Regions from separate parts of the Flavobacterium sp. GW821-FHT12A05 genome, predicted to be linked through region 2. Evidence: riboswitches for the same ligand, from Rfam matches in the RefSeq annotation. Region 2 holds a riboswitch; the other holds the start of a gene.
The links. A riboswitch is a leader RNA that binds a small molecule or an ion and turns the genes downstream of it on or off. The one in region 2 is predicted to bind cobalamin.

Region 1: another riboswitch for cobalamin. It lies ahead of AC1RRQ_RS04090 (TonB-dependent receptor); the one in region 2 lies ahead of AC1RRQ_RS18820 (TonB-dependent receptor plug domain-containing protein).

Annotation. Positions count from the first base shown of each region.
Region 1 is NZ_JBXAQY010000002.1:157,742-173,626, reverse strand. It holds gene AC1RRQ_RS04135 (RecQ family ATP-dependent DNA helicase) at 1-1,343, opposite strand, end outside; gene AC1RRQ_RS04130 (hypothetical protein) at 1,604-1,777, shown strand; gene AC1RRQ_RS04125 (GIY-YIG nuclease family protein) at 2,021-2,269, opposite strand; tRNA gene AC1RRQ_RS04120 (tRNA-Met) at 2,326-2,398, opposite strand; gene AC1RRQ_RS04115 (DUF4269 domain-containing protein) at 2,526-3,050, opposite strand; gene AC1RRQ_RS04110 (glycosyltransferase family 39 protein) at 3,059-4,573, opposite strand; gene AC1RRQ_RS04105 (DUF4494 domain-containing protein) at 4,789-5,337, opposite strand; gene AC1RRQ_RS04100 (PKD-like domain-containing protein) at 5,520-7,079, opposite strand; gene AC1RRQ_RS04095 (YncE family protein) at 7,097-8,254, opposite strand; gene AC1RRQ_RS04090 (TonB-dependent receptor) at 8,287-10,356, opposite strand; cobalamin riboswitch at 10,434-10,671, opposite strand; gene AC1RRQ_RS04085 (DUF5977 domain-containing protein) at 10,901-15,885, shown strand, end outside.
Region 2 is NZ_JBXAQY010000008.1:66,038-81,922, forward strand. It holds gene cobT (nicotinate-nucleotide--dimethylbenzimidazole phosphoribosyltransferase) at 1-275, shown strand, start outside; gene AC1RRQ_RS18810 (adenosylcobinamide-GDP ribazoletransferase) at 387-1,172, shown strand; gene cobC (alpha-ribazole phosphatase) at 1,157-1,690, shown strand; cobalamin riboswitch at 1,760-1,964, shown strand; gene AC1RRQ_RS18820 (TonB-dependent receptor plug domain-containing protein) at 1,992-3,851, shown strand; gene AC1RRQ_RS18825 (YncE family protein) at 3,857-4,927, shown strand; gene AC1RRQ_RS18830 (GFO_1087 family putative carboxy terminal peptidase) at 5,008-6,459, opposite strand; gene AC1RRQ_RS18835 (GFO_1088 family ECF-type sigma factor) at 6,611-7,120, shown strand; gene AC1RRQ_RS18840 (PG0215 family putative anti-sigma factor) at 7,107-7,562, shown strand; gene AC1RRQ_RS18845 (GFO_1090 family protein) at 7,573-8,100, shown strand; gene AC1RRQ_RS18850 (GFO_1091 family lipoprotein) at 8,103-8,639, shown strand; gene yiaA (inner membrane protein YiaA) at 9,021-9,419, shown strand; gene carB (carbamoyl-phosphate synthase large subunit) at 9,490-12,345, opposite strand; gene rpmH (50S ribosomal protein L34) at 12,491-12,652, opposite strand; gene AC1RRQ_RS18870 (hypothetical protein) at 12,821-13,336, shown strand; gene AC1RRQ_RS18875 (alpha/beta hydrolase) at 13,570-14,229, opposite strand; gene AC1RRQ_RS18880 (GNAT family N-acetyltransferase) at 14,506-14,817, shown strand; gene AC1RRQ_RS18885 (anion permease) at 14,814-15,885, opposite strand, start outside.

The DNA of each region.
Region 1 (15,885 bases), on a different contig from region 2:
GTTGCGGTAAAGCAAGATACCGGTATACCATCTTCAAGGTTTTTCTTTTCCTGAATTAATTTTATAAAATCGCCAATGTATAGATAATCAACCCTGAAATCTTGTCCCCATGACGAAAAACAGTGTGCTTCATCAATTACAAAACGGGCCACTTTTCGACCTAAAATCAGCTTTTCGATCGTTTTTGAACGCAGTGATTCAGGTGAAATATATAGAATAGAAGCAGAGCCGTCTTCAATCCTTTCAAACGATTTGCCTCTTTCAATCGGATCTAATAGTCCGTTGATAGTAACTGCGTCAGTTATGCCATTTCTTTCAAGGTTGTCGACTTGGTCTTTCATTAACGACTGAAGCGGAGAAATTATGATAGTCAACCCTTTCGAGTTTTCGGCACTCATAAGAGCTGGAACCTGAAATGTAATTGATTTTCCGCCGCCAGTTGGAAAAACAGCCAGTATCGACTTGTTGTTAACGGCGGCCTTAACAGCTTTTTCCTGAAGTGGTTCACCACCATAAGTTCGGTAAGAATCAAAGCCAAAGAATTTTTTTAGTCCTTTGTAGGTGTCCAATGCGTTGTTACAGTAAGTACAACCCGTTAAACAAGGTTTACTTCGTAATAATAGCATTATGCGTTCTACCTCGGGATAGTTTTTAAGGACCCATGGAGGTGTAATGGAATGAACCTTTTTATGAATTATAAATGAATTAATCAGCGACAGGCAATACGCCAATTCGATAGGATGTTCAGATATTGTTTTGGTGAGATCTGACTGTTCACAAATTTCACCGTGGAATTTTAATCTAATCTGCGCTTCTGCATCATAACTTGTATTCATATAATTTACAAACCGAAAAAAAGCTCCGAACTCTTTTGTACGATTTAAAAGAAGATGAAAAATTTCTTTCAGGGTTTCATCCGTTTGCCTAAAAGCGGCAATTTCACTATTGAATAAATCTCGTGCTTTAATGGAATCGTTTAACGGGTTGTTTACATCTTCCGTCTGAAGTTTATCATCTTTTAATAACGCATGGTAAGGTTTAGTTGGAAATAGCAAAGGAGATAAATGTAACGTATCAATTATGTTTGAAGAGTTAATGCCAGCATCATGAATTACTTTACCTATATATTTTATATCGTGATTTAAAATGTTGTGTCCGCATATATAATCGTCACCTTTAAGGAATTCTGCGAAATCTCCCAAAGATGCTTTATGGAATTGATTACCATTTTCTTTAATTGCACCTATATCAAGGATTTTACCTTTTGTTGGTTCAATTTCGGTATCAATGAATGTAATTAAACGAGTATTCTTTTTTTCATCTATTAGCATTAAACTCAACAAGATTATGGTTTTTTAAATCAAACTATAAATACATAAATGTTTAACGGCGAGTAGGATATGTAGCTAATTTAGTGTTTAATTTCTAGATTTAAAACACTTATGTTAAATCAAGGTTTTTGCTTTGCCAGAACTCTGTAACTTTTCAGCTATATTTGTTTTAGCCAGAAGAACTCAGGTCAAAAGTTAGCAATTTCCGGTAGTCGTAAGGAGTTGGTAGTAATTTTTTCAGACAAGAGTATTAGCATCAATCAGGGAATTATATGATAAAAGATATTTGGAAACAACCTGCAAAAGGTTTTACTGAAGCAACAATTGGAAGAACAGAAGAGCAAATTGTTCAAAAAGAAGTTGAAATTAGTTTTAAGAAGTGGCACAAAGTCAGAGATATTTGCGCAGCGTTTGTTGGAACATCTCGAAGAGCTGGGATTTACTGAGATTGTATTCATGAGCATTTTTTTAAATTAAATTTATGGAACAAAAAAAGCTACAGATCGCTCTGAAGCTTTAATCGTTGTAGCGGGAATTCAAATATTCGACGTGGCGTATATAAGTCCAACCAACGGTTTAATTTTTGAAATAAAAAAAAGCTCCAGATTTCTCTGAAGCTTTGTCTTAGTAGCGGGAACAGGACTCGAACCTGTGTCCGCCGTGGCGGATAATAGCCCGATGATCTATGATTAGGAAATAAGACTTTTAATGAATTCTCTTCCTACTCCAGTTTTTAGGTGTTTTTCTCTTTTAAGAGTTTCTGTTTTAGAATTGAAGAATTCAACATGAATTACTTTCCATGGTCTGAATTTTGGAGTATAACCTTTTGTTTCAAGAAAGTTATGTGATTTAAATCTTTCAATTAGATTAGAAGTAAAACCCGTATAAGTTTTTTTGAATTTTTCAGAATAAAGAATGTAGACAACAAATTCATCCATATCATAAATATTATAACAAAAAAACACCACTTGTATTAAGTGGTGTTTTTTATTAGTAGCGGGAACAGGACTCGAACCTGTGACCTTCGGGTTATGAGCCCGACGAGCTGCCTACTGCTCTATCCCGCGATGTTTCGTGTGCAAAGATAAGTACTAAATACTGTTATGCAAAGAAATTAATGAAAAATTTTTGTTAAATCAATCTTCAGTTGTAACTGTTTGGTTTGTAGCAAATTGAAAACTTGTTTTGTTTGAGTTAGATCTTGTATTCGAGTAATTCTAAGTATGGATTGCTTTTTAAACCTAATAATTTTCCAAAAGCTGGTTCAGTTTTGTAACCATTTTGCTTGAGTTTGACGATTTCTAATCGAAAGTTTTCACCTTTTGATTCCAGAATTTGATGTTCGATAATCATGTGTTTGTAACCATTTTGATCTTTGGTTGGAATGTTTTGTCCAAAGAGTTCTATTTCGAAATCATTTATTTTGAAGTTTACAACAATAGAATCGTGCTCATTAATTGTAGTTTCCTGAATTTTAAATTCGGTTTCATTTTTGAAAAAAGCAGAAACTTTATTGATAAATTCGGTTTTGTTTTTCCAATAGCAAACAATATCGAGATCACTGTTTTTAATATCAATATTTATCGGGATTGTGCCAACCAGAATTGGATCAAATTCAGATAAAAATTCTAAAACCTTATTTTGGGTTAAGATTTCGTAAGCCTGAATTTGTCTGGGATTTCCGGTTTTTAAATAGTCGATATTGGTAAAATCAATCATTAATTTAATTATTCCTTGATATAATTTTTTTCTTCGTTAATTTCCTGCTGCAATCTTTTATTGATGTTGACTTTGGCATTAGTAAAAACAAAAATTGTTGTTTCGTATTCTCGGGCGTATTTATTTGTGATTTGACCCGCTGTAAAAGCAGATTCAAAATACGGACTTGTTTCTTTAAATTCATTACTATTTTCTTCAAATTCCTTAACCCGAATGAGGTTTTTGTAATAGACATTTAAGTTGAACCAATTTACATAATCGGCATTAAAAGAAACGGCTTTAATTCCTTTTTTGGTATAAAAATTAATGGCCCCGGCTTGCCCGTAATTGTCGCAAAGTACTAACGTATTTTCTGATTTAGGAAACAAAGCATAAACCGAATCGGTTTTTTGGGCGAGTTCTTTCCAGCCCAGCATATCGGCAAAATCTTGAGGCAAATCGTGTTTTTTGCCGTCTTCCCAGTAATAAGTTTCGAGTTTTGCAGTAACTATTTTTTCCGGACTTTTATTTGGGAAAACCAGATAGTACATTGGAACAAAAAATAGCAGCGGAAGTGCAATTAAAACGGGCTTTAAATAGCGTTTCCACCCTGTTTTTAAAACATCTGCAAGAAAAACGGAACCAAATGCAATGTAAATAGGGTACAACCCAATTGCATAATAGGCTTTGGCTTTAAAGTATAAAAACACAAGTAGTGTTAAGATTATCGAAGCAAAAAAGAGCTTGAATTTTTCAAATGGTTTATAGAATAATAAGGCGTAAAACGAAGCAAGAATAACAAAGAAGGATCCAATAAAAAAGAAAAGCTGTTCTTTTAAAAAATCGGTGCGGTTTACATTTACCAATTGTGTTTCGGCCAATTCTTTCATGTGATGTACAATAGGAAAATGATTGTTGTACTGCCATAACAGATTAGGCAGAATCAAAATCAATCCTAAAATCAATGCGAAATAGAGTTTTTTCTCTGCTAGTATTTTTCTTTGTTTCGAAAGTAGAAACGCTGGCAGAAGTCCGATTAAGAGAAAGATAATATTATATTTATTTAGAAATCCAAGAGCAAAAACAACTGCTCCAATGTAAAGCCATTTAGGTTTTTCGGTAATAATATATTGTATTAAAATATAATAAAATGTCGTCCAGCACAAAACATCAAATGAATTGGGCTGATACAACATGTTGATTCTTAATAATGCAGAGAAAACAATACATGTCGCGCCTAAGACCAAAGCATAAAGGTTTCCTTTTAAGCTTTCGATTGTTTTCCAAACAACTAAAAGTGTCAAAGAGCCAAAAAGAGCAGGGAAGAACTTAACCCAAAAAACAGAATTCCCGAGCAGTAAAATAAGATAGGAAAACCAGGAAGTAACAGGCGGAACAGATAAATATCCCCAAGCCAAATGATGTGCCTGATCCAGATGCAGGTATTCGTCGCGCTGCAAATCATATTCGGGACTTAGTAAAACATACTGCAGCACAAATTTTAGTATAATAAACCCAATTAGAATGAGTGTTTTTTTGGTCATGGAGCTTTTGGTTTTTAATAAAAGGTTTTGTATCAGTTAAATAAAATGCAAAGCGAATATAGGATTTATTTTGATTTTTTATTTGGATGAAATTCTGTTTTCTGAAAATAAAAAAGCCCCAGATTTCTCTGAAGCTAATTTGTTAAAATTTCAATATTGAGAATTAATTCTTAATTGGAATTTGGAATTTTAATTTTTTTGGAATTTTAGAAAATTTATTCCTCCTCTGCAGTTTCAAACTCCATGTGGTCTACTATTTCTTCATCTGCTTTTACAGTTTTTGAAGCTTTTAGTGCATTGAATCTTTCCAGCATTTCGGTTTCTCCTTCTTCACCGCTGAAATATGGGAAAACGTCCATAATTGGTGATTCTGAAATGGCAGGAATAGAATATTCTCCCATTGTGTTTTTCATCACATGAATCGTGTTATCATAAGCTTCTCTCACATCGTTTGCCTGAACCAGCATATACATGTTTGATTTTCTTTCTTTACCGCTTTCTTCATCATAAGCAATTAAAGAAACTTTTGATTTAAACCAGCGATCGGTATTCTCAAACGGATGTATTTCGGCATAATTTGCCACTTTTATATTCGTGATTTTAAATTCTTCACTAATATAAGCCGCCATTTCTTCATTAATTCTTTTTTCGGCTTCTGTATAAGATATTGCATCTACCAAATAAGGTTCTGTTAAAACTTTTTGGCCTCCAGTTTCATCTGTTTTTCTATATTTTACTTTGCATTCGTACCAAATTGCGCTCATCTTTTCTATTTTTTAAGGATGCCAAAGATAGATTTTACAGCAAAATAAATAGCCGAAATACTGAAATAGATATTCACAATTTAAGGAATTTTTTGGTAACGTACTGACTGTTTTGGTTTTAGCTGTGAATTAAAAAAGCCTCAGATTTCCTGAGGCTTTTTCCAAAAAACATGATTTCTAAATTATGGTAAATTTAAATCTTTAAATCCTGAAACTTCTGTAGAAACTTCGCCTAACCATGCGCCTTCGGCACGGTTAGAATTGTAAACTTTAATAAAGTCGATTCCTTTTAGTTTAACCGATTCTCCTTTTGCGTTTACAGCCCAGCTGATATCGATTTGACCTCTTACATCAGTATTAGCCCAGTTGTCTGTGTAACCCCAATCATAAGCTGGATTGGCCCAGTTTGTTCCTGTTCCTGATTTATCGTAAATGTTAGATTTTAAGAACGTTCCTTTAAAAGTTACCGTGTTTCCTTTCCATAATGGGTAGAAAGTTTGTTTATGGAACTGGTTTTTAGAAAGATATCCTGTTTGTCCCTGATTGTCTGTCCAGCGAATATATTTAGGTTCGTTTGGATTCGTTGGTTCAGTTTCTGGTTTATAATATGTGATCTCGTAGTTTTTAATTGTAGTTGGTTTGTTGTGTTCAGAACCTGCAATTTCAAACCATTCGTCGTCTGCTTTTCCGTTTCCGTTTGCGTCGTATGAAACCATTACAATTCCCGGTTCAGACCAATCTGTAAAAGCATTACCCAGAACAACAAAATCATTTCCGTCTTTATTAACGATGGTGTGGTCAAAACCAAATTGTACGTAACCGCCAAATCCGCCTAAACTTACCATACTTCCGGTAGTTAAAGCTGTTTCTGCTTTTACTCGCATTGTTTCATCGGTATCTGTTGCAGTAGCAGCAGGCAGGGCATTTACAAATTGTCCCGGTGCAGGGAAGAAATCAAATACACGTGCAATTCTGTTTAAATACGTTTTTTCGGCAACTGTTACAGAGAAAGTTTTAGAACTTTCGCCAACGCCATTTTTAGCTTTAAACTCAATATTGTAAGTTCCTGCGTTTGCAAAAACATAAAAGAAACTTGCTGTTACGGCTGTTTCCTGACCATTTACAATCCATTTGTAAGTTGCGCCCGAAGCATTTGCTACTTGTGGTTCAACTTTAAACCATTGCATTTTATCAATAGCAAAACCTCCTGCAGGATTTGGTAAAGTAATTTCTGGTGCGCTTGCCAAAATGCTGATCGTACGTCCATCTGCAAAAGTAAAAGTCATGATTCCGTTTGCCAACGATACCGAAATAATTTCGGCTGCATCTTTTCCTTTTTGTCCAGCTGCCGAAACTCCGGTATCTACATTATCAATAAACCAATTTCCGTTGCTTCCAATAGCAATTTTTGGAGCTTCACCTTTATCTCCGCTTTCTCCTTTAGCCGATTTTCCGGTATCAACACCATCGATCCACCAGTTTCCGTTGTCTCCAATTTTTATAAAAGATGAGGTATTGCGAACCGTTAGTTTCGATCCGTCGCTCATGGTAATAACATAGCTTCCTTCTTTGGTTTCGTAGCTTACAACATATAATCTTTTGTTTAGAACATCAAGTAAGTTTTCATATTGAGCCATTCTGTTTTTCAAGTCATTGACGTCATTTTTAAGATCGTTAATATCGTCCTTATAACATCCTGAAAGAAGCAGGACAAGCGACAATGCTAGTAAAATTTTCTTCATTTTTTTTAATTTAAGGTTTATGGTTTAATTATTGTTTTTTTAGTTTTAAAGGCAAAATGAGCCGGAATATCTCCTGTGGTTACTACGAATTTTGTGTTTCCGTTTTTATCAACGCAGTATAATTTTCCTGGAGAAACATAATCTCCGGCATCTGTTACGTATACATTTAAAGAGATAGGATCTACAGCAAGTCCGTAAGGGGTTTTAATTTCGTCGGTGACTGATTTTGGCAGAAAACTTTCTGAAAGCAGTGTTTCGGTTTTAACATTAATCATGGAATAATTAATGATCCAGTCGAAAGTTTTGTAATTAAATTCAGAACCAATTATATAAGCTTTGTCGCCCACAATTGTGAGGTTAGAACATGTAATATCAAAAGTTTTTTTGATGTTATCTGTTTTGGTATCAATTACAAATAATTTAGGACGGATGTCATAATAATCGCCGCGAGAGCTTACATACAAATCTCCATCCTGATCGGCTTCAAGTCTGTGAAGGTTGATGGCAACTTCTATATCTTTAATTTTTGTAAAAGTTTTTAAATCGATTACCGAAACGGTTTTTTCATAATTTGGCGGACTATATCCTCCTGAATTGGCAACATAAAGTTTTGTACCTACAATTGCCATTTCTTCTGGCTGACGGCCCACTTTTACGGTTTTTGTAATAGCAAGAGATGTAGTGTCTATTTCGGCAACAAAACCATTTGGAGAGTTTTCTCCTAATTGTACCTCGCCATCGTAAGCGCTTACATAAGCTTTTCCGTTAGCAAAAGTTACGTAGCGGCAGTTTTTTACATCAATTACTTTAAGGCGTTTTGCGGTAACAGCATCCATAACCTCAACCTTGTTAGAGTTGTTGATTACGGCATATATTTTTGAACCGTAAATGGCAATATCGTTTCCAACATCTCCTAAACCTAAAGTGGCTTCAGGATTTGCTTGCCCGTAAACGTTACGTTTGTAAACACCGCTTGCATAATCGTAATAATCCAGTGAAGCTTTGTTCATGTTCATATTACCTTCGTTAAGAAGATAAAAACCCTCTACGGTTGTAACCGTTTCTGGTGGTAAAACCACGATTTCTTCAGGAATAATAGGATCTTCTTCCTGACATCCCTGAAAGACAATTGCTGCAAATGCGAGTAAGAACCAAAATTTGAAATTTGTTTTCATTGTTGCGATTTTAATTGTTGATGCTATTTGTTTTAAAGATTTATTGAAAGACTTAATCGGTAATTTCTTCCCGGCATTGGAAAATTGAGCACGACATCGTAATATTGATTGAATAAATTGTTTACCTCTCCGCTTATTTTTACCGGAAGTTTTGCCATTTTTCCGTTCCAAATAAGAGCCATGTCGCTGGTATACCAAGGTTTTACATAGTTAACAAGAATGTTTGCTTTCTGGCTGTATCGTTCGCCGGTGTAAATAAAACTGTAGTTTAAATTCCAGTTTTTCCAGTTGATGGATGAAGTTAATGTACCGCTGTTTCTAGGCGTATACGGAATTTGATCCCCATAAGTAGTGCCTTTTGGGGTAATATCAATTGCTTGTTGATACGTATAACTAAGACCGAGATCTAAGAATATTTGTTCAGGGAATTTGAAAACGAAGTTGGTATTTAATTCTAATCCGCGAATGTCGACTTCTCCTAAATTCATCATCGTCCACCTAAAAAGATTAGAAGACGGCATTGCAATGATTTTGTCTTTTACCCGATTGTAGTAAACATCGGCCTGAAAGGATGCCGACTGTAAAAACTTTTTCGGCTCTATAATATAAGTAGTTCCAAAGTCGTATTGCGTTGTAAATTCCGGACGCAAAGAACTGTTACCAATAAAAGTGTAATATAAATCGTTGAAAGTAGGCATTCGGAAAGACTCTTTGTAAAAAGCCCTGATTCTGAAATTCTTTATATCAAATGGCTGAAAAGAAGCAGATAAAACGGGACAAAAAACATGCTGACTGTCTCCTTGCTGGTAATATTTGACTTGTTCGTCGACATAAGCCCCAAGTAAGTTTGCCTGAATATCAAGACGTTTCCAGTGCATTTCGCTTGAGATTGCGCCCAAATAAGAATATCGGGTAGGATAAGGGAAACGGTACAAATTGGCATCGAGCGTATTTATGGAGAAATCTGTTGCAAGAGACATTTTCCACCAGTCTTTTATATGGTAGAGATTGACAATTGAAGCGTAAAATTCGTTTTGGTAATACTTATTGTCCAATGCGCCTTGAAGTGTTTTATAATCCGGATCAATGTAACGGCTGTAATCTCGGCTGAATTTTACATTGGCAAGCATTTCGTGTTTTTCGAAGAAAGAATTTTGAACCGAGGCATGAATGAAGAAATTTCGATCCCATTGGCGTTGTACATATTCATACTTGTTTGCTAAAATGGCACCGGGAAGACCTCGTTCAGAATCGTAATAATAGGCTTTAAGACTGGCTTGTCCGTTTGTACCAAATTTTGCGTTTAAGTTTAACTCGGCACGAAGAGCGTTGATATCTCCGTTTTGACGAACGGCTGTGGTGTCGTAACCGTCTTTTTTCTGATATCTGTATTTGTATTTTCCATCCGCTTTCATCCATTCAATATTCGATGAAAGGGAAATTTTTGAAGTTATTTTTTGCTGATAGAGAAGAGAAGGATTCACCAATCCGAAAGATCCGGTTTTAAAAGAAGCCCGAGCATTTGCATTTTTACCCGATTCAAAAACAGGGATTTTCGATTTTAGAAATAAAGTATTCGAAGCAAAAAATCCACGTGCCGGCTGAAAAATAGTCGATTTTTGACCGTTATAAAGTTCGATGGCTTCGATATTGTCGAGAGAATATTTTCCCAGATCGACTTGTCCGTTTTGAGCATTTCCCACCGTCATTCCGTCGTAAAAAACCGCTGTGTGAGCACTTCCTAAACTTCGTACGTTTATGGTTTTTAAACCGCCAATTCCGCCATAATCTTTTAACTGCACGCCCGAAAAATACCGAACAGCATCGGCAACAGAAAGGCTGTTGAGGTTTTCAAGCTGCTTGCCGGATAAAATCTGAACCGGCATAGGCGACTCTATCCTGAACTCGCGTTTACTTGCGGTTAGAATAACTTCGTTTAACGGAAGCGGTTTTAAAGAGTCAAGCTCCTTATTTTTAGGATTATGCTGCGCAAAAATCAGATTCGTGAATAAAATCCAAAGTAAGAAACATAACCCACCATGTATTAGGCTTAAATGCCTGTTTTTACATACGTGCATAGCAAAATAGTCTATTTGTGACAAATAGTTTTAAACGGAAAAATTAAAATCAAATGTTAGTTTGATATTGTGTCTGCTTCAAAACTTTGGTCCGCGAAAGCCTGAAATTATATACAGTGGCAGGTCTCCTGACTTATTCCCATTTTGAGCCGCCTTCCCACATTTGAGAAAAAATGCAGTGGCAAAAGATTAGATTTTGAAAGCTGTGAATCGCTTTCTTGTCTGTCAAAATGTTGCATGGAACTTACAGTAACGGGCTTGTTCAGGATTTACACCTGATTCCCTCTTCGTTAGCTGAAATCGAAAAATCGCAGCTAAACCATTGCGGGTGCAAATGTAAATAAACTATGTTTGGTTATGGGGGTGTTTTTGAGAAAAAAGTTTTGAGTGCTCTTTATTTTTGTTATTACAGAAATAGATTACAGCGTTTTTGAGCTATGTTCGAAGATCAAACTAAACTTAATGCTTTTACGGAAAGACGTAAAAAATGAGCCGAATAAAAAATTATTTTCGTGCGCAGAATTAAAAATACCTCAAATTCTGTAAAAGTGATTAAACAATAAGATTAATGAGAACTCCAGTAAACCATCATAAAATGCATAGAATATTTTCTAACCAAGTTCTTAAAATAATAGTACGATTTTCAATATTTATGTTTTGTCTGCAGATTCAGGCACAAACGGAAACGAATACTTTTCAAACTCCAAATTTTGCTCCAAAATCTCCCGAGGCTGCAGCTTTTTTAAAGTATGGCGAATATCCTGTTGATCTGGCTACTGGTGTTCCTGGTATATCGATACCATTGTATACTATTGATTTAAAGGATTTCAAGATGCCAATATCTTTAGATTACCACGCTTCTGGTATAAAAGTTAATCAGGAAGCAACCTGGGTAGGTCTTGGCTGGAATCTAAATGCCGGTGCTCAAGTAGTTTTAAGTCCAAGAGACGACATCGACGAAAACAATCCTAATATAGATGTAATTCCAGATGGAGATGCCATTATTGCTTATTTTAAGCTGCATCCTTATGATCAAGGTGCTGTTTCAAATTTAGATTATAATCTAGATAAGTCCAGGGTAAAAGATATGTATGTTTTTTCATCGCCTACGGTAAATGGAAGTTTTTATATTAGAAATTTTGCCAGTAATGATGTTGTTACAATACCGCCAAATGCTTTTAAAGTTGAACTTTTAGGAGCAAATAGAGAAAACATGAAATTTAGAATAACAGATCCACAGGGAAATGTTTATTCGCTTAATACTACAGAAATTTCTATGCAAGCGATGACTCATAGTGATCACTATATAAGCGCGTGGTATGTTGATGAAATTAAAACACCATCAAATAATAAAATAACCTTCACCTATCAGGATGATGGAACTTTAACGGATAAAAGCTTTTCTCAAAGAGTAGAGGTAAAAAACATTGTAGAAAGACTAGAGTGCGCTGGAGGCAATATTTCCAGAGGTCAAATAGGCGAGGTAATTGACGCGACAGGAAATACGGATACTTTTTTAAAAAAAATAAAAGAAATTACTTTTAATGATGGTAACTCCAAAATCGTATTTACAAAGAATTTAGGAAGGCAGGATTTGGTTAATGGAGCTGGAAACGGATATTTGAGCAAAATTGAAATCCAGCAATTACTAGATGTAGGCTTTAGAAATGTAAAGGGCTATACTTTTGATTACTCTTATTTCAATCCATCAGGAAGCTATTACTCAGACAAAAGATTAAAGCTGGACAGAGTCGTTAATTTACTAGGCAGAGTCGAGCAAGAGTTTACCTATTCAAATGTTTCTTTACCAAATAAGACTTCAAAAGGGCAGGATTTTTTTGGATATAATAATGGAAAAAGTAATAATGTAGATTTAATTCCTAAACATTATATCTCTTATCCTTATCCAACAGAAGTGGGCAGGGCAAATCGCGTTGTAAATTCTTTAGAGAATCAGGCAGGAATTTTAAAAGAAATACATTATCCTACAAAAGGATGGACAAAATTTAATTATGAAACAAACGAGTTTTATGGAGTTGACCTTTTTGGTAAATATACCCCTGTAATTGTAAACAGTAGTGTTATACAAGGTACAGGCGGCTCGGCACCAATAAAGGAAGGCCCAGGTATTGATGGGGTAATATGTTTGAATCCAAATCCTGATGATTGTGTTAATTATGTATCAATTCCTTTTACGGCAACAGAGGCTCAAGGACAATTAATGTTTGAAAAGGATAATGGACGTTCATCTGATCCCACTATTTCTAAACATTATCGTGCTTTGGTTAGGGTATTTTCTGGTGGAATTGAAGTTTATAATTCTGGTCCTGACAGTTTTACTCAACCGTTTAAAATTCCTTTGGCATTAAAAGAATCCGGTACAATAGAAGTTGAAGTATATGGGAAGTATATGAGTGTTAGGAATTTACAGCTTAAATATGTAAATAACGATCCTGTACCAAAAAATAACTTAGGCGCCGGACTTAGAATTGCAAGCATAGAAAATTATGACAATGACAACACCTTAGCGCTAAAGAAACAATATGATTACTCTGATATTGCTGATGCAGGACATACGAGCGGTCAGTTGATCAATAGAATGAGTACTACTTTCCAGTCAAACAATTTTACCAATTATACTTTTATTCAATGTGGTCAAAGCGGGTCATCAGGAGGAATAGGTTGTACAGGAGGACTCAGTTATACGGCTACTTACACTATTAGTTCAAATTCCAGATTTGGTATAGAGGGAAACTCTATTGCTTATAAATATGTAAAAGAAAAACAGATTGATGTTAAAAATCAAACTAATAACGGATATACTCAATATGAATTTACGACTGCTTCAGATGAAATACCTTTTGGAAATCCGACAGTACAAATCGCTGCCGGGTGGAAAAGAGGTAAAGTTTTGAACAAGAAAGTCTATAAAACAGAAGGAACAGCGGCTTATATAGTAGAGGAAGAGAAAAACACTTATTTTGAAGATCCTTCTAATACTTCTTTTTACAATGGATTTAAGATGTTTCGTATGGGAACTACTAATAATCATGAGAATTCTGTAGATCCTCTAACTCCAATGTGTCCGTATGATGCAAATGGAGGAGTAGAAATATTGCGAACAATTGAACCTATAACCTATAATATTCCAATTTTATGGTTCTACCAAAAAACATCCGAGAAAACGAGTTATTTTTATAATTCATCCAATATTTTGAAAGGTAAAGTAGTAAGCAATACTACTTTTAATTATGGCAATCCATCGCATTTGCAATTAACATCGCAAACAACAACTAACTCAGTTGGAGAAACATTACTGACTAAATATTTTTATGCTCCTGATCCAGAGATGATTTCAAAACCGTTTAGTTCAGATTTGGCATCAGCAAATATGATAGGAATCCCTTTAAATACACAAACATTTAAAGATGGAGCTAAAATGTCAGAGCAGCTTACTAGTTATGAGAAAAGCAGTGCAACAAGCAATCTGCTTCTTCCGAGATTTGTTTATGCTAACAAAGGAGCAGCAACAATAGATTTAAATTTAGATAAAAAAATCACCTATGATTTATATGATGAAAAAGGAAATGTGCTGCAATACACTATAGACGGAGGAACTCCGGTGTCTATTATTTGGGGATACAATAAAACCCAGCCAATTGCTAAAATTGATAATTTGGCTTACGGTACAATTTCTGCCGAGACTATTGCAAATCTGCAGGCACTGTCTAATGATGATTCGGATAATTGCTTGTCAGATAATTGTTCGGAACAAAAACTGCGAAACGGACTGAACGCATTCAGAAATTCACTCCCAAATGTTTTTATCTCTACTTATACCTATAATCCGTTAATAGGGGTTACAAGTATTACCGATCCTAAAGGATTTACCACTTATTATGAATATGATGCAGATCAAAGATTAAGGTTTGTAAAAGATAAGGATTTAAATGTGCTTCAAAAATATTGTTATAATTATAAAGGCCAGACTATAGATTGTGGAGACAACTCTTCAGGCAGTGTTAAGATTTATAAAAGTGCAGCACAAACAGGAACATTTACCAAAAATAATTGTATGGCAGGAGGAACGCCTTCTAGTGTGGTTTACAGTCAGGGAGCGGCTGTTGTAACATCAAATATTTCACAAGCTGATGCAGATTCAAAGGGACTTGCTAAATTTAATGCAGATGGTCAGATCTATGCTAATGCAAATGCATCTTGTACCTATTACAGTATAGCCCAAAGCGGTTCGTTTACGAAAAATAATTGTAGCCCAGGAGCGATAGGTTCAAATGTGGTTTACAGTCAGGCAGCTGGGGTTGTAACATCAAACATTTCACAAGCTGATGCCGATGCATTAGGACTTGCTAAATTTAATGTAGATGGTCAGTCCTATGCTAATGCTAATGGATATTGTACCTATTACAGCGCAGCACAAAACGGTTCGTTTGCAAAAAACAGTTGTGCTGCAGGAGGAGCAGGTTCCAGTGTAGTATACAGTCAGAATTCGGGAGTTTTAACTTCTAGAATTTCACAAGCTGATGCCGATGCATTAGGACTTGCTAAATTTAATTCAGATGGTCAATCTTATGCCAATGCAAACGGATATTGTACGTATTACAGTGCTGCGCAAAGCGGTTCGTTTACAAGAAATAATTGTGCTTCGGGCGGATCACCTTCCAGCGTGACTTACAACCAGGCAGCAGGGGCATCAACATCAAACATTTCGCAAGCAGATGCCGATGCATTGGGGCTTGCTAAATTTAATACTGACGGGCAGTATTATGCTAATACAAATGCTGTTTGTACCTTTTATAATGCAGCAGTAAGTAAAGTTTTCTATAGAAATAATTGTCCAGCTGGCGCTGATCCGGGAACATTTACTTATTCTGTTCCTTACGGAACTTATGTTAGCAATGTCTCTCAGGAAAATGCAGATCAATTAGCACAAAATGCCATAAATACGTATGGGCAAAATGCAGCAAATGCAGAAGCGGTATGTACTTTTTATAGTGCAGCACAAAACGGTTCGTTTACAAAAAACAATTGTGCTTCAGGCGGAACAGGTTCTACTGTAACTTATAGCCAGAATAGGGGAGTTTTAACTTCTACAATTTCTCAGGCCGATGCCGATGCATTGGGACTTGCTAAATTTAATGCAGATGGTCAGTCTTATGCCAATGCAAACGGAAATTGTACGTATTACAGTGCTTCACAAAGTGGATCATTTGCTAAAAATGATTGCGGTCCTGGAGGAGTACCTTCAAGCGTATCTTACACTCAGGCAGCAGGAGCGCAGACTTCAAATATTTCCCAAGCTGATGCAGATTCAAAAGGACTTGCTTTGTTCCAGGCAAACGGACAAGCTAATGCGAATACAAATGGAAGTTGTACGTATAGTAATGCAGCAATTAGTAAAACTTTTACCAAAAACGATTGTCCGGCAAATGGTACTCCGGGAACGTATACTTATACTGTTCCTGCGGGCAAATACACTAGCGGTTCACAAACAACGGCAGATAGATTGGCTCAAAATGATATAGATGCAAACGG
Region 2 (15,885 bases):
TGATTCTTGTTGATGGTTTTATCTGCAGTGTGGCTTTTTTAATTGCTTCAAAAATAAATCCGAATATTAAAAAAAATGCCGTTTTCTGTCATTGTTCTGCCGAAAAAGCACATTTAAAGTTACTGGAATATCTTGAAGCAAAACCCATATTAAATTTAGATTTACGCTTGGGCGAAGGAACGGGCTGTGCAATTGCTTTTCCTATTTTAAAATCGGCTGAAGCTTTTTTGAACGAAATGGCTAGTTTTGAAAGCGCGAGAGTTAGTAGGAAGTAAATCCATATTTGTCATTGCGAGGAACGAAGCAATCTCATTATCTGAATCAATTGTTAGCGAGATTGCTTCGTTCCTCGCAATGACAGAAACTCAATTAAATTTTTATCTTACATGAAAAAAGAACTACATATTTTCTTTACCTGTTTAATGTTCTATACTAGAATTCCGTGTCCAAAAAACATTGATCACAATCCTGATTACTTAAACAAAGCTACACGATATTTCCCTTTTATTGGCTGGATTGTCGGATCCATTTCATTTTTGGCTTTTTATCTTTTCTCCCTTTTTTTATCAACCGAAACTTCAGTTATTTTTGCCATTATCATTTCTGTTTTAACAACCGGAGCATTTCATGAAGATGGTTTTGCAGATGTTTGTGATGGATTTGGCGGAGGCTGGACAAAAGAAAAAATCCTCATCATTATGAAAGACAGCGCCATTGGTGCTTATGGAGCAATAGGTTTGGTTTTACTTTTTCTGGTAAAGTTTAAATTGCTATCGGAATCCATTTCACTTTTTACTGCCAACATTATTCTGGTTTTTCTCTTATTCATTTCTGCCCATTCATTAAGTCGTTTAGCTGCCATCAGTATTATTTTTACACATGAATATTCTCGCGATGATGCTACCAGCAAAAGCAAACCGATAGCAAAAAAACACAGCTGGAAAGAAGTTTTAGGTTCGTTTTTCTTTGGATTAATTCCGGTGTTGGCACTCTCCTATTTCAATTATAAAATACTTCTGGCTGTAGTTCCTGTTTTTATCACGCGTTATTTTCTGGCAAGATATTTCAAAAAATGGATTGACGGTTATACCGGAGATTGTCTTGGGGCAACGCAGCAGGTTTGTGAAGTTATCTATTATTTAAGTATTCTTTTTATATGGAAATTTATTTAGTCCGCCATACCGAAACGATCTGCGAAAAAGGCATTTGTTACGGACAATCTGATGTAAATATTGCCGAACCTTTTAACGAAATCTTCGATAGAATTATTTCGGAATTGCCGGCTGAAGCCATTATTTTTTCAAGTCCGTTAAAGCGTTGTTCTATCTTGGCTAAACACATTCAGAATAACATCAAAACAATTTCTTATCAGGAAGACGATCGCTTAAAGGAAATGAATTTTGGCGATTGGGAATTAAAAAACTGGAATGAAATTCCGCCGGAAGAATTAAATCCGTGGATGGAAGATTTTGTAAACATTCAGGTTTCTAATGGAGAATCTTTTGTAGAATTGCATCAAAGAGTTGGGGAGTTTTTATCTGATAGAATTTCAGAAATCAAACATCCGGTTGTTATTGTTGCTCATGCCGGCATTATACGCAGTATCTTATGTCATCAGTCCTCACTGCCTTTAAAAGATGCATTCGAGAATAAAGTCGATTTTGGAGAAGTCATAAAAATAGAAGTATAATTCTTTCTTTTGCCTTATTATTTCATCTAAAAATTAGAACATATTTAAATTATCAGCATATTTAACTCTATATTTGCAGCAAATTAAGGTTGCTTTTTTATTAAAAAACGCATTAAAAAGGGAATCAAGTAAATCTTGAGCTGTACCCGCAACTGTAAGCTTTGTTCTAAAACGAATGCTTGTTGTAAACTGCAAAACCACTGCTCGCCCCGGCGAATGGGAAGGTAAACAACAAGACGCAAGCCAGGAGACCTGCCTTTATAACAAATATCGAGCTCTCGGGAAAAAGAGTGTAGAAATTATGACTATAAGAATACGTTTTGTTTTTTTTCTTTTCATGTTGTGCCAATTCGTTTCGGCGCAGAGCGATTCTATTAAATTAAAAGAAGTTATCGTTTCTGACTCTAATCTTAAGAAATATTCCAGTTCTCAGTCAATTCAGGTATTAAATGATTCTATTATTGATACCAACCAGCCTTCTTTAACGTCTCTTTTAAATTTCAACACTGTTATTTATTTTAAGGAAAATGGTCTTGGTATGACTTCGGCACCTTCTTTTAGAGGAACAACGGGTGCGCAGACTGCTGTAATCTGGAACGGAATAAACATTAATTCACAGTTCTTAGGCCAATCGGATTTTAATACCATTGGAACCAGAGATTTTAATTCAATAACGGTAAAAGCCGGAGGAGGAAGTGTTTTATACGGAAGCAGTGCCATTGGCGGAAGTATTCATTTAAATAATGATTTACGTTTTAAAAACGAATTTTCAAATCATGTATTCTTTAGTGCAGGAAGTTACGACACATACAGCGCTAATTATCGTACTATAGTTTCATCTGAAAAGTACAGCTTACAGGTCAGCATTTCAAGAAATAGTTCTGAGAATGATTTTAAATATCCTGGTACTTCTGATCAGAGAAATATTAATGGTGAATATTATAACACGAGTATGAATACTACTTTTGGCTATAAATTCAATGCTAATAATATTATAAAAGCTTATAGTCAGTTTTACGATTCAGAACGTCATTTTTCTTTAACTTCTCCAAACGCGTTGAAAACAAAATATAACGATTTTAATACTCGCAATTTATTAGAATGGGAAAGTCTTTTTAATCGTTTTACTTCAAAATTAAGAGTGGCGCATATTGGCGAATCTTATAAATATTTTCCAAACATTGATTCTAAAACATTTACCTACGGAAAAGTCGAAACTTCTATTATTAAATATGATTTGGCTTTTGATGTAAATGATAAAATCAAACTAAATTCAATTGTAGATTACAGCAGAAATAAAGGATACGGTTCGAGTATTGATAATGTAAAAAGAGAAGTTGGTTCTGCCAGTTTATTGCTGCATCATTTACTTACCGAAAAATGGGATTACAATGCCAGTATTCGTCATGAAATAACGGATAATTACGGTAATCCTTTTCTTTTTTCATTCGGAACAAGATATCAATTTACGGACTTTTACCGCATAAAGCTTAATGCTTCAAAGAATTTCAGAATGCCAACTTACAATGATTTATTTTGGGAAGGAAGCGGCAATCCTAACCTAAAACCTGAAACATCATATCAGGCCGAGATTGGTAACGAATTCTTTAGAAAAAACTTTTCTTTATCTATTACTGCTTATTACAACTCTATCAAGGATTTACTTCGCTGGGTGCCAACGGAAGGAAGCGGAGATATTTGGTCTCCAGAAAACACGGATAAAGTTAGAGCCTATGGAGCCGAGGTTCTTTTAGAATGGAAACCTAAAATTGGCACACATAATTTTACCCTAAATGGTACTTATGCCTATACGGTTTCAGAAGGCAAACAATTAATTAAAAACGAATTGGTTTACAAACAATTAATATATGTTCCTTATCATAAGTTAACGGGATCTGTGGCATACAACTGGAAAAAGCTATCTTCTTATTTCCAGTATTTGTACAATGGAGAAGTTTACAGTACTCCTTTTAATAATCCGGCAACAAGAGTAAAAGATTACAATGTTGGAAATATTGGAGTAGATTATGATTTTGGAACAAAGAACAGTTACAAAATTGGATTTCAAGTTTTAAATCTGTGGAATGAAAACTATCAGTCCGTAATCAGCAGACAAATGCCGGGAAGAAATTATACTATATACATAAACCTTAATTTTTAAAAATCATGAAAAAATTTAATAGACTATTTTTAGCAGTCATTGTAAGCTCGGCATTTTTTGCTTCTTGCAGCAACGATGATGACAATAACAAAGAAGAAGCAAGTGGAGACTATAAAGGAGGATTATTTATTTTAAATGAAGGTAAATTCGAAACTCCTAATGGATCTGTTTCTTATTTATCAGACAATTTAACTCTTGAAAACAATATATTCTCATTAGTTAATCCTGGAAAAATAACTGGAGATACGGCACAAAACATCGGTTTTCAAGGAGACAATGCTTATGTAGTTGCAAACGCATCTAATAAAATTGAAGTAGTAAACAGATATACATTTAAAAGTATCGCTACCATTACAACTGGTTTAAAATACCCAAGATATATTGCCTTTGCAAACGGAAAAGGATATGTTACAAACTGGGGAGATCCATATAATGCAGCAGATGATTATGTTGCTGTAATCGATCTTACAACAAATACGGTTACTTCTTCCATTCCTGTAGTTGAAGGTCCTGAAAAAATTATAGAAAATAACGGTAAACTTTATGTAGCTCAAAAAGGCGGTTACGGTCAAGGAAATTCCTTAACGGTAATAAACGCCGCTACAAATACTGTGGCGACAAACTTTGCTGTAGGAGACGTTCCAACTTCATTAGTAAAAGATAATGGCGCTTTATATATTTTATGCGCAGGAAGACCATCATACGCTGCACCAGAAACTGCTGGTAAATTAGTAAAAGTTGATTTAAGCAATAATACAGTTGCAGCGACATTAAACTTCACAGGTTTAACTCATCCAGGATTTTTAGACATTAACGACAGTAAGTTTTATTATACTGTTGGGAATAATATCTATACTGCTGCTACAAGTGCCACAGCATTACCAACAACCGCATTATTCAAAGCGTCAGAAGTTAAGATCCTTTATGGCTTTGCTGTAAAAAACAATAATATCTATATTGGTGATGCTGTAAATTATACAGATCCGGGAAATGCATACATCTACTCTTTAACAGGAACACTTAGTAAAACTCTTAACGTTGGAGTATCTCCAAACGGTTTTTACTTTAACAACTAATTCTTTCTTGAGTTAACGTTATAATAAAAAATGGCTTTCATTTCTGAAAGCCATTTTTTATTATAATATCGTTTTACAAACTATTTTGAAGCGCCATCTAAATACATTTCATTTCGCAGTCCGTTGATTTTTTTAGAATCACTTACATAAGGTAATTCTATGCCATCATCCAGCGTTTTCTTAGCAGCTATACCTGTAATTTTAGATATAGCTAAATTTAGTAACGGCTCCGAAGGATCTCCTAAAACTCCATAACTTCTAAACGAATCTGCTTTTACATAAGTAGGCACCAGACCACCTGTATAATCACCAAAATCTGCTGCGTTTGTAGTTTTAAAAATTAAAGGCTGCATAGCATATTTATGATTTGGATTTATCTCTCTTTTTGAAACTAAACTTGGAGAGTCATAAAGTGTTATTGAACCTACATTCTTACCAATAGTTGTACTCCCTATTTGAACTACATTAATATAAGGTTTTAATCCATTTATAACCAATTCACTTGCTGATGCAGTACTTGAAGTTGTCAAGATGTAAACTGTAGATAAATTTAAACCATTTAATGGCGAACCGTTAATATCTTTTACAAATCGCTCGTTTAAACTTTCTAAATCCTCGGCATTCAGAGCGGCCATTTGCTTAAAATTGTATTGTCTTTTCGAAAATATCTTCCCTTCAAACTGTCCGGTAATCAAACTCGCTAAACGTGTTGAAGAGCGCACAGATCCTCCTCCGTTATATCTTAAATCTAAAACCAGATCAGTTGCACCTTGCGCTTTTAAATCTCCAAAAGCCTGATTTAATTTGCTGTCATATTCAGAATAAAAACCATTATACATTAAGTAACCAATTTTATGACCACCTGACTGAATCACTTTACTTATCAAAATAGGATCTTCTTCTAAAATTGTTTTAGTTAAAGAAACTGATTTTCCATTTAAAACAAATGAGGAACCAACAGCATCTGCAAACTGCAAAGTATAGCTGTCTGAATTTGTTAATAAGGATTGATAATTTGAAACTGTAAGCTGTACACCATTTACGCTGGTAAATAAGTCACCTCTTTTTATTGCTTTAGTTGAAGCATCAGAATTAGGAATAATATAACGCACAAAACCTACCAGATTACTAGAACCATCACCAGTACTGGTTAACCTAAAATCTACCCCATTGTTTTTTGTAATACCTCCTAATTGCTGTTCTAAAACAGTATAGTCGCTGACTATCCAGCTAAAACGATCGATTGGATTACTCGGATATTTGCTAACCGGTTTATTCAATAAATCCTGAAATAAGTCCTCAGGCCTTGAATATCCTTCTAAAAAAGAATACAATGCCGTTTTCGAACTAAAACGATCATTAGCTAAATTAGGCACATCAGACTGCCATAAATAATATTCATTTAATCCTCTCCATACAAAATCATTGACTTGTAACTGTGCGGGAGCTGCAACATCATCTTGATCTTCACACGATTGCAAAGCAAACGCAAGAAGAAACAGCACTATAAGACTTTTTAAAATTGGTTTCATAAAAGTAGGTTTCGGTATAGTATTAACGTAAAAATACTACCTTTAGTTTTAACAATTATTATTTTTAATTAAAAAATTTTACAAAATTCCTGTAACAAAAATAATTGTGGTTCGTCTTGACTATATAAGCTAACGAATAACCTTTTAATTTATGAACCAGAATGTGTTTATAGAATTAGTTAATCCTTTTAAAGACAAAGTTTTTCGTCTGGCAAAACGATTGCTTACCAGTACCGAAGAGGCCGAAGATGCTACTCAGGAAGTAATGGTGAAATTATGGAGTAAAAAAGAGAATCTGGACACTTATAATAGTGTAGAAGCATTGGCAATGACGATGACAAAAAATTATTGTCTGGATCAATTAAAATCTAAAAGAGCCGGAAATCTGCAGATAGTTCATAATAATTATACAGATCGGGAGCCGCAATTAGACAAAAAACTAGAAGATGCTAATAGTTTAGAATGGGTTGAAAAAATTATAAATCAGCTGCCGGAACAACTTCAAATTTTAATTCAGCTGCGAGATGTAGAACAGTATGAATTTGAAGAAATTGCAAAAATTGTTAATATGAACGAAACTGCAATCAGGGTAGCACTTTCGAGAGCGAGAAAAAAAATAAGAGAATCAATGGTAAATGCACACAGTTATGGAATTAGATAAAATAGAAAATATATTAGAAAAATACTTTCAGGGAGAAACTACTATTGCTGAAGAAAATCAATTAAAAGAATATTTTTCTTCGTCAGATGTTGCGCAGCATTTGGAGCAGTACAAACCAATTTTTGGTTATTTCTCTCAGGTAAAACAACAAAAATCAACGCAGGAACTTCCACTAAAAACTAAGAAACGAAATGTAGTGTGGTTATCGATTGCTGCTTCAGTTGTTGTTTTGCTGGGAATTGGAACCTATTTTTTTGCAGGCGAAAAAACAACTCCGATTACAGCCCAATCAGAACTAGGAACCTACGACAATCCGGAAGAAGCGCTGGCCGCAACACAAAAAGCTTTGGCCTTATTGTCGAACAATGTTAATGTAGGTATTGAAAGTGTACAATACATTAAAGAATATGAACAATCAAAAAACAAAATTTTTAAACAGTAAATTAAATAAAATGAAAAATTTCATCATAACTCTAGTTTTCGCATTCGTTACACAAGCTTTTTATGCACAAAGCGCTTTTGACAAATTTGATGGTCAGGACGATGTAACATCAGTAATTGTAAACAAAAAAATGTTTGATTTAATGAGTAAAGTAAAAGTTGATGCTTCTGATAAAGAAACACAGCAATACATTAACTTAATTAAAAAATTAGACTATTTAAAAGTGTTTACAACAAAAAACCCTAAAGTTGAAGCCGACATGAAAGCCTCTGCAGATAAATACATAAAAACTGCCGGATTAGAAGAATTAATGCGTGTAAACGATAGCGGCAAAAATGTCAAAATAATGGTAAAATCAGGAGCAACAGATACACAAATCAAAGAATTGTTGATGTTTGTTGATGGTGCTAAAAACGACGAAACTGTTTTATTGTCTCTTACGGGTAATTTTGATTTAAATGAAATCTCAGTACTAACAGACAAAATGCAGCTTCCGGGCGGTTCTGACTTAAAAAAAGCTTCTAAAGGCAAAAAATAATCATGAAAGCAACCGTTTTTACCACAGCCATTTTAGCATTACTAACTTTTGTGAGTTGTAATTCTGAACCTTCATTGCAAAAATATTTTGTCGAAAATACAGACAAGAAAGATTTTATTGCCGTTGATGTTTCGCCTAGTATTTTAAATCTAGAAGCGACAAAACTATCAGCAGAACAAAAAGAAGCGATAAATTCATTCGACAAAATGAATATCCTGGCCTTTAAAGCTAACGATAAAAATCAGGCAGAATTCGAAATTGAACGCAAAAAGGTTTCGGCTATATTAAAAGATCCAAAATATCAGGAATTAATGAAATTTGGTTCCGGTAAAGACGGCGCCTCTATCAGCTATGTTGGCCCAGATGATAACATAAAAGAATTTATCGTTTTCGCCAACCGAAAAGAGAATGGTTTTGCTGTTGTTCGTGTTTTAGGAAACAATATGAATCCGAACAATATTATGACACTTATGTCCGTTTTGAAAGAATCAAAAATTGACATGGAACAACTGAAACCTTTGCAGCAGTTAATTAAATAAAAACATCTTACCTTACTTTATAAATGATTAAAGCTCCATTATTGGAGCTTTTTTTGTTTTAAACATATCATGGATACTAGACGTAGACGCACTGCGGTGCGTCTCTACGGAAAATTGGGATGAATTAATTATATATTATCCAACAAACAAATTACACAGATCATATCGCACAGCGCATATAACACAAAGCATATCGTAGAGACGCACAGCAGTGCGTCTACGCAAAGCATGAACATGGGTAGATGCGTCACGATGTCATTTAAGAGGATTATACGTGATAATTTTTATTTTGATCTTAATTGAATTTAATTACATTTACAAAATGAGATTTAAAACCACCAAAAACTTATATCTCAAAATTTAAATTAACCTGAATTAATTATGATACAAAAAACATCAAATGCCTTTATCGCGGCATCATGGGTTGCTCTTGGAGCCGGAACAATTGGATTTATTGTTGGACTTGCCAGAGCCGAAATGCTGTTAAACGAAAAAGGATATTATTTCACCGTTTTAATGTTCGGACTTTTTGCTGTTGTTTCTTTGCAAAAAAGCGTTAGAGACCGACTTGAAAAACTTCCTGTAACCGATATTTATTACGGAATCTGCTGGTTTGGAACCCTATTATCAATTGTTCTTTTGGTTGTAGGATTATGGAATGCTACAATTTTACCAAGCGAAAAAGGTTTCTATGCTTTTGCTTTTTTACTGGCTTTGTTTGGTGCTATTTCGGTGCAAAAAAACACTAGAGACAATATGAACTTTAGCCAAAGCGAATAATATTAAAAACTAACCAAAAACCAAAAAAGCTCCAATTTTCATTGGAGCTTTTTTATGGTGGAATTTGAGATTATTTACTCAAATACATTTTTCTTCTAGAGTACAATTCGTAGAATTGATCGTCTTTTAAGTCATCAATAAACAGGATGCTTTCTCCTGTTGATTTCATTTCTGGCCCTAATGCTTTGTTTACATTTGGAAATTTACTGAAAGAGAAAACCGGTTGTTTGATTGCGTATCCTTTTAATTGCGGGTTAAAATCAAAGTCAGTTACTTTATTGTGACCTAACATTACTTTTGTAGCGTAGTTTACATAAGGTTCTCCGTAAGCTTTTGCAATAAACGGAACCGTTCTTGAAGCTCTTGGGTTTGCCTCGATGATGTATACTGTATCATCTTTAATCGCAAACTGAATGTTGATTAAACCAACAGTTTTTAAAGCTCTTGCAATTTTATGCGTATGATCTTTAATTTGCTGCATTACAAATTCTCCTAAGTTAAAAGGAGGCAATGTTGCGTTACTATCTCCAGAGTGAACGCCGCAAGGCTCGATGTGCTCCATAATTCCGATGATGTACACATTTCCATCAGCATCACAAATTGCATCTGCCTCAGCTTCGATTGCTCCCGCTAAGTAGTGATCTAGTAATAATTTGTTTCCTGGAATTGCTTTCAACAAGTCGATAACGTGCTCTTCCAACTCTTTTTTGTTGATTACAATTTTCATTCCCTGACCTCCTAATACATAAGAAGGGCGAATTAAAAGTGGGAAATCTAAAGTATCTGCCAATTTTGAAGCTTCGTCAGCTGTTTCAGCGATTCCAAATCTTGGGAAAGGAATATGTAATTCAGTCAATAAATCTGAGAATCTTCCTCTATCTTCTGCCAAGTCAAGTGCGTCAAAACTTGTTCCGATGATTTTTACACCGTATTTAGACAATTTATCTGCTAATTTAAGAGCTGTCTGACCTCCTAACTGAACGATTACACCTTCTGGTTTTTCGTGTTGGATAATATCATAAATATGCTCCCAGAAAACTGGCTCGAAGTATAATTTATCAGCTGTATCAAAGTCAGTAGAAACTGTTTCAGGATTACAGTTAATCATGATCGTTTCGTAACCGCATTCTTTAGCTGCTAAAACTCCGTGTACACAAGAGTAATCAAATTCAATTCCTTGTCCAATTCTGTTTGGTCCAGAACCAAGAACGATTACTTTCTTTTTATCTGTAAGAACACTTTCGTTATCTACATAACGTTCTCCATTGGCTTTTTCAATTTCAGCCTCAAAAGTTGAGTAGTAGTAAGGTGTTTTTGCTTTAAACTCTGCCGCACAAGTATCAACCAGTTTGAACACACGGTTAATGTTTTTCTCCATACGTAAAGTATGCACTTCACTTTCCAGACAGTTCATCATGTGAGCCAATTGTCTGTCAGCAAAACCTTTTTGTTTCGCTTCAAGTAACAATTCTTTAGGAAGATCTGAAACTTTGTAGTTTGAGATTTCTTTTTCTAAAGTATAAAGCTCTTCGTATTGTTTTAAGAACCACATATCGATTCTTGTAATTTCGTGAATCGTGCTCAACGGAATTCCCATTGCAATTGCATCATAAATTACGAAAACTCTGTCCCAGCTTGCGTGAGTCAGTTTATCGATAATCAATTCGTAATCTTTGTATCCTTTTCCGTCAGCACCTAAACCATTTCTCTTAATCTCTAAAGATTGAGTTGCTTTGTGAAGTGCTTCCTGGAAAGAACGTCCAATTCCCATAACCTCACCTACAGATTTCATCTGAAGACCCAAAGTTCTGTCTGAACCTTCAAATTTATCGAAGTTCCAACGTGGGATTTTTACGATTACATAATCTAAAGTTGGTTCAAAAAGAGCCGAAGTTGATTTTGTAATTTGGTTTTGTAATTCATCTAAATTATATCCTAAAGCCAGTTTAGAAGCAATTTTTGCAATTGGATAACCCGTTGCTTTTGATGCTAAAGCAGAAGAACGAGATACACGAGGGTTAATCTCGATTGCTACGATATCTTCTTTTTCGTCTGGAGAAACTGCAAACTGTACGTTACATCCTCCGGCAAAATTTCCGATACTTCTCATCATTAAGATAGCGTAGTCACGTAATTTTTGGAAAGTTGTATCCGATAACGTCATGGCTGGCGCCACTGTAATCGAATCTCCAGTATGGATTCCCATCGGGTCCATATTTTCGATAGAACAGATAATTACAACATTGTCGTTTTTATCTCTTAAAAGCTCTAACTCATATTCTTTCCATCCCATTAAAGCCTTGTCAATTAAGACTTCGTGAATTGGAGAAGCTTCTAGTCCGCGAGTTAAAAGCTCATCAAAATCTTCTTTTTTATAAACCACTGCAGCTCCAGTTCCTCCAAGTGTAAATGAAGGACGAATTACAAGAGGAAAACCAAATTCTTGTGCAATTTCTTTTCCTTCCAGGTAAGAAGTAGCTGTTTTTGCCGGTGCAGTTGGTACATTAATTCTTTCTAAAAGCTGTTTAAACTGCTCTCTGTCTTCTGTAATATTAATTGCATTTACATCAACTCCAATCAATCTTACTCCGAAATCCTGCCAGATTCCTTTTTCTTCAGCTTCCAAACACAAGTTCAAGGCTGTTTGCCCACCCATTGTAGGTAAAACAGCATCAATTTGTGGATGTTCCTTCAGAATTTCAATAATCGATTTTGTAGTTAGTGGTTTCAAATAAACATGATCGGCCATAGTTGGGTCGGTCATAATCGTCGCTGGATTCGAGTTAATCAAGATAACCTCAATTCCTTCTTCACGAATCGAACGTGCAGATTGAGATCCCGCATAATCGAATTCGCAAGCTTGACCAATAACAATAGGTCCTGAACCTATTATTAAAACTGATTTTATTGATGTGTCTTTAGGCATTGTATATGTATTGTGTAGTTATAAAAGTATTTTAAAAAACATCCTTAGTGTACTATAAACTAGAATGTTGAGAAAATTTTTACCGACAAGGTATAAAAAAAGGCGATACTAAGAAAGTAACGCCTTATTTATGTTTATAGAAACATTATTTTTTGTGTCTAGGCTCGCTAGAAACAGTTAATTTATGTCTTCCTTTTGCTCTTCTACGCGCTAGAACTTTTCTTCCATTCGCAGAAGCCATTCTGTCCATAAATCCGTGCTTATTTCTTCTTTTTCTTTTCGATGGTTGAAATGTTCTTTTGCTCATTGCTTTGTATCTTTAAAATGGGTATCTAATATCTCTTTTTTTGGTTTTATAGATCGTTATTCTAAAACCGAGTGCAAATATACAAAGACTTTTTTTTCTGGCAAGTAGTTTTATAAAAATATTTTTAATTCCTTTTACTATCTTTGCAATCACAAATATACATCTATTATGTTTAACAAAATTATCAAACTTATTCTAGCCGGACTTCTAGTAGTAGCTGGCGTTTGGCAGATTATCGATAAAGAAATCGGAAATGGAATCTTCTTAATATTATTGTCTGCAATTCCTATTTTTCTTTATTTTAAAAATGAATTTATCTTATTAGCTTTCCTTAAATTAAGAAAACAAGACTTCGAAGGCGCTAAAAAATGGCTGGCATATATCAAAAACCCTGAAACTGCTCTAGTAAGAAAACAACAAGGTTATTTTAATTACCTGCACGGAATTATGCTTTCGCAGACTAATTTGATTCAGGCTGAAAAACATTTCAAAAAAGCAATAGAACTTGGACTATCTATGGATATGGACTTAGCTGTTGCAAAATTAAACCTTGCCGGAGTAGCAATGTCACGCCGCAGAAAACTGGAAGCGACTAATTTATTAGCCGAAGCTAAAAAACTAGACAAACAGGGAATGCTGAAAGAGCAAATCTCTATGATGAAAGAACAAATGAAGAAAATCTAAATTTTCTAACTTACAATATTTGAAATCCCAAATTCTAAAAGAGTTTGGGATTTTTTATTTGTCATTGCGAGGAACTAAGCAATCTCAGCTGATATTTCATTGCTAATATCTTTGTTAGTGTGGTTGCTTCGTTCCTCGCAATGACTTTGCGCAGCTACCTTTGTCAAAGCTTAAAACTTAGTCAAGAATTCTAACCCGAAAAAATTGGAATTTGGAATTTAAAAAATTGAAAATTAAGATTCCAATATAATAGAAGGCAAATTCTCATTCAGCCATTTGTACTTACTGAGAATCATAATATGAGTTCCTCCCTTTACTATAATACAGCTGTTGATATATTTTATAGGAAACACTTCGTCCTGATCGCCGTGAATATGAATTACATTTTCGTCTACTCTATTTCGATCCCACAATATAACCGATTCTACAGCCCATTGTAAATAATTTAGATCGCGAACTGCCAGGAACTTCTCATATAACTTAATACGTTTATTGATTTTTTCTCCAAAAGAATATTTCGCCAGACTTTCGATATTCAAAATCAGCTTCATTGGGATCAACTTGTAGGCTTTTGTGGTCTTCCCTATTTTCATTCTTCTCGGGAATTCCATATTGCTCCTTACGCTCGAAATAATAATAACTTTTCGGGCATTAATGTGTTTTGCAATTTCCTGAACTAAAATTCCACCAAAAGAAACACCAATCAAAACAGGATTTTCGTGTTTTATATTTTTAGAAATTCGAAGGGCATAGTCTGACAATGCTTCTTTTGGATGCGGGATTTCCCATTCTAAAAGACATGTCTCAAAAACAGATTCATCTAATTTGATTCTTTCGAATATCGCCGGACTTGCCGCCAAACCGGGCATAAAATACACTGGAACTTTACTCATTTCTTTTAATACAGTTTATAATTGCCAATTTTAATTTAGGGCTAAATTTACTTTTTTAAATAATATGCACAGCAAATCTTACACCATAATTAAATATTAAAACAAATTAAATGACAAAACTGCGACTTACTTAAAACGATCTTAAAATAACTCGATATTGAAAATCAAATGATTACCTTTGTACTCCAAATAATCATTTTAGATATCTTTTTAAAAAACAGTATCTAACTGCATTCTATCGTTCTTTTTCTAATATTTTTTATCCACCCCAAAAACATGACAAATATGGAATCTACTGCCGCTATGGAAATCAAAGACAATACTTTTGCAAGACAATTTGAAACCGTAGTCCCTGAAGGATTATTAAGCGTTGAATATTCTTTTCAAGAAAAAAAGATTTTTTTAACCAAAATCAACACCCCGGAAAATTTTGAAAACCAACCTGTAATTGACACTTTGCTTAAAAATATAATGGAATTAAGCATAGAGAAAAAATTTAGAGTTGTTCCAATTCACCCAAAAATTGCTGCTTTTTTCAAAAAAAATCCAAAATACAAAGATTTATTGCCTCCAGGAATCAGGATTTAAAAATCTCCGATTACCCAAAGCCATAATCCGCCAATTACCATATAAATAAAAAGCATTACCAGTCCGGTTACCAACCCTTTAACCCACCAGCTTTTTAAATCGACGTATCCGCTCCCAAAGAAAACAGGAGCCGGACCATGACCATAATGCGTTAAAGTTCCGTAGATCGATCCCATGAAACCAAGCATAAAAGCTAAAAGCAGACCTGGAATTCCAAGCGAAACTCCAACTCCTAAAAGCGCAGCATACATTGCCGCCACGTGAGCTGTTGCACTTGCAAAAAGATAATGACTGAAAAAGTACACCAATATAATTATAGGAAAAGCCATTTGCCAGCTCAAGCCGCCAATCTGAGCTTTTACAACGTTACTGAACCATCCTATAAATCCTAATTCGTTCAAGGAACTCGCCATCATTACCAAAACCGAGAACCAGACAATGGTATCCCACGCTCCTTTTTCGGCTTTTACATCATCCCAGGTTAAAACTGAAGTTAAAAGCAGAATTACCAATCCAATAAACGCTGTGGTTGTAGCATCAATAGAAAACAAATCGCCTGTCATCCAGAGAAACAACAAAATAAAGAAAGTCAAAAGCATCATCCATTCGTTACGTGTAATGGGCCCCATTTCTTTCAGTTTTTGAGAAGCAATTTGAGGTGCATCACCAGTTTTTTTAAGTTCCGGTGGATAAATTTTATATAACACAAACGGAATTACAAAAAATGCACATAATCCCGGAACAATCGCAGCTGCTGCCCACGACATCCAGGTTATTTTAATTCCTAAATTAAGCGCAAACTTCTGGCACATTGGGTTACTCGCCGTTCCGGTAAGAAACATTGACGACGCAATTAAGTTCATGTTGTAACAATTCAACGTTAAATAAGACCCCAGTTTTCGATGTGTTTCGGGTTGTTCCGGCATTGAGCCAAAACTCATCGACATTGATTTCATGATAGGATAAATAATTCCTCCGCCTCGGGCAGTATTACTCGGTACGGCCGGAGCCAATACTAAATCGGCTAATCCTAAACCATAAGCTAATCCAAGTGAACTTTTTCCAAAT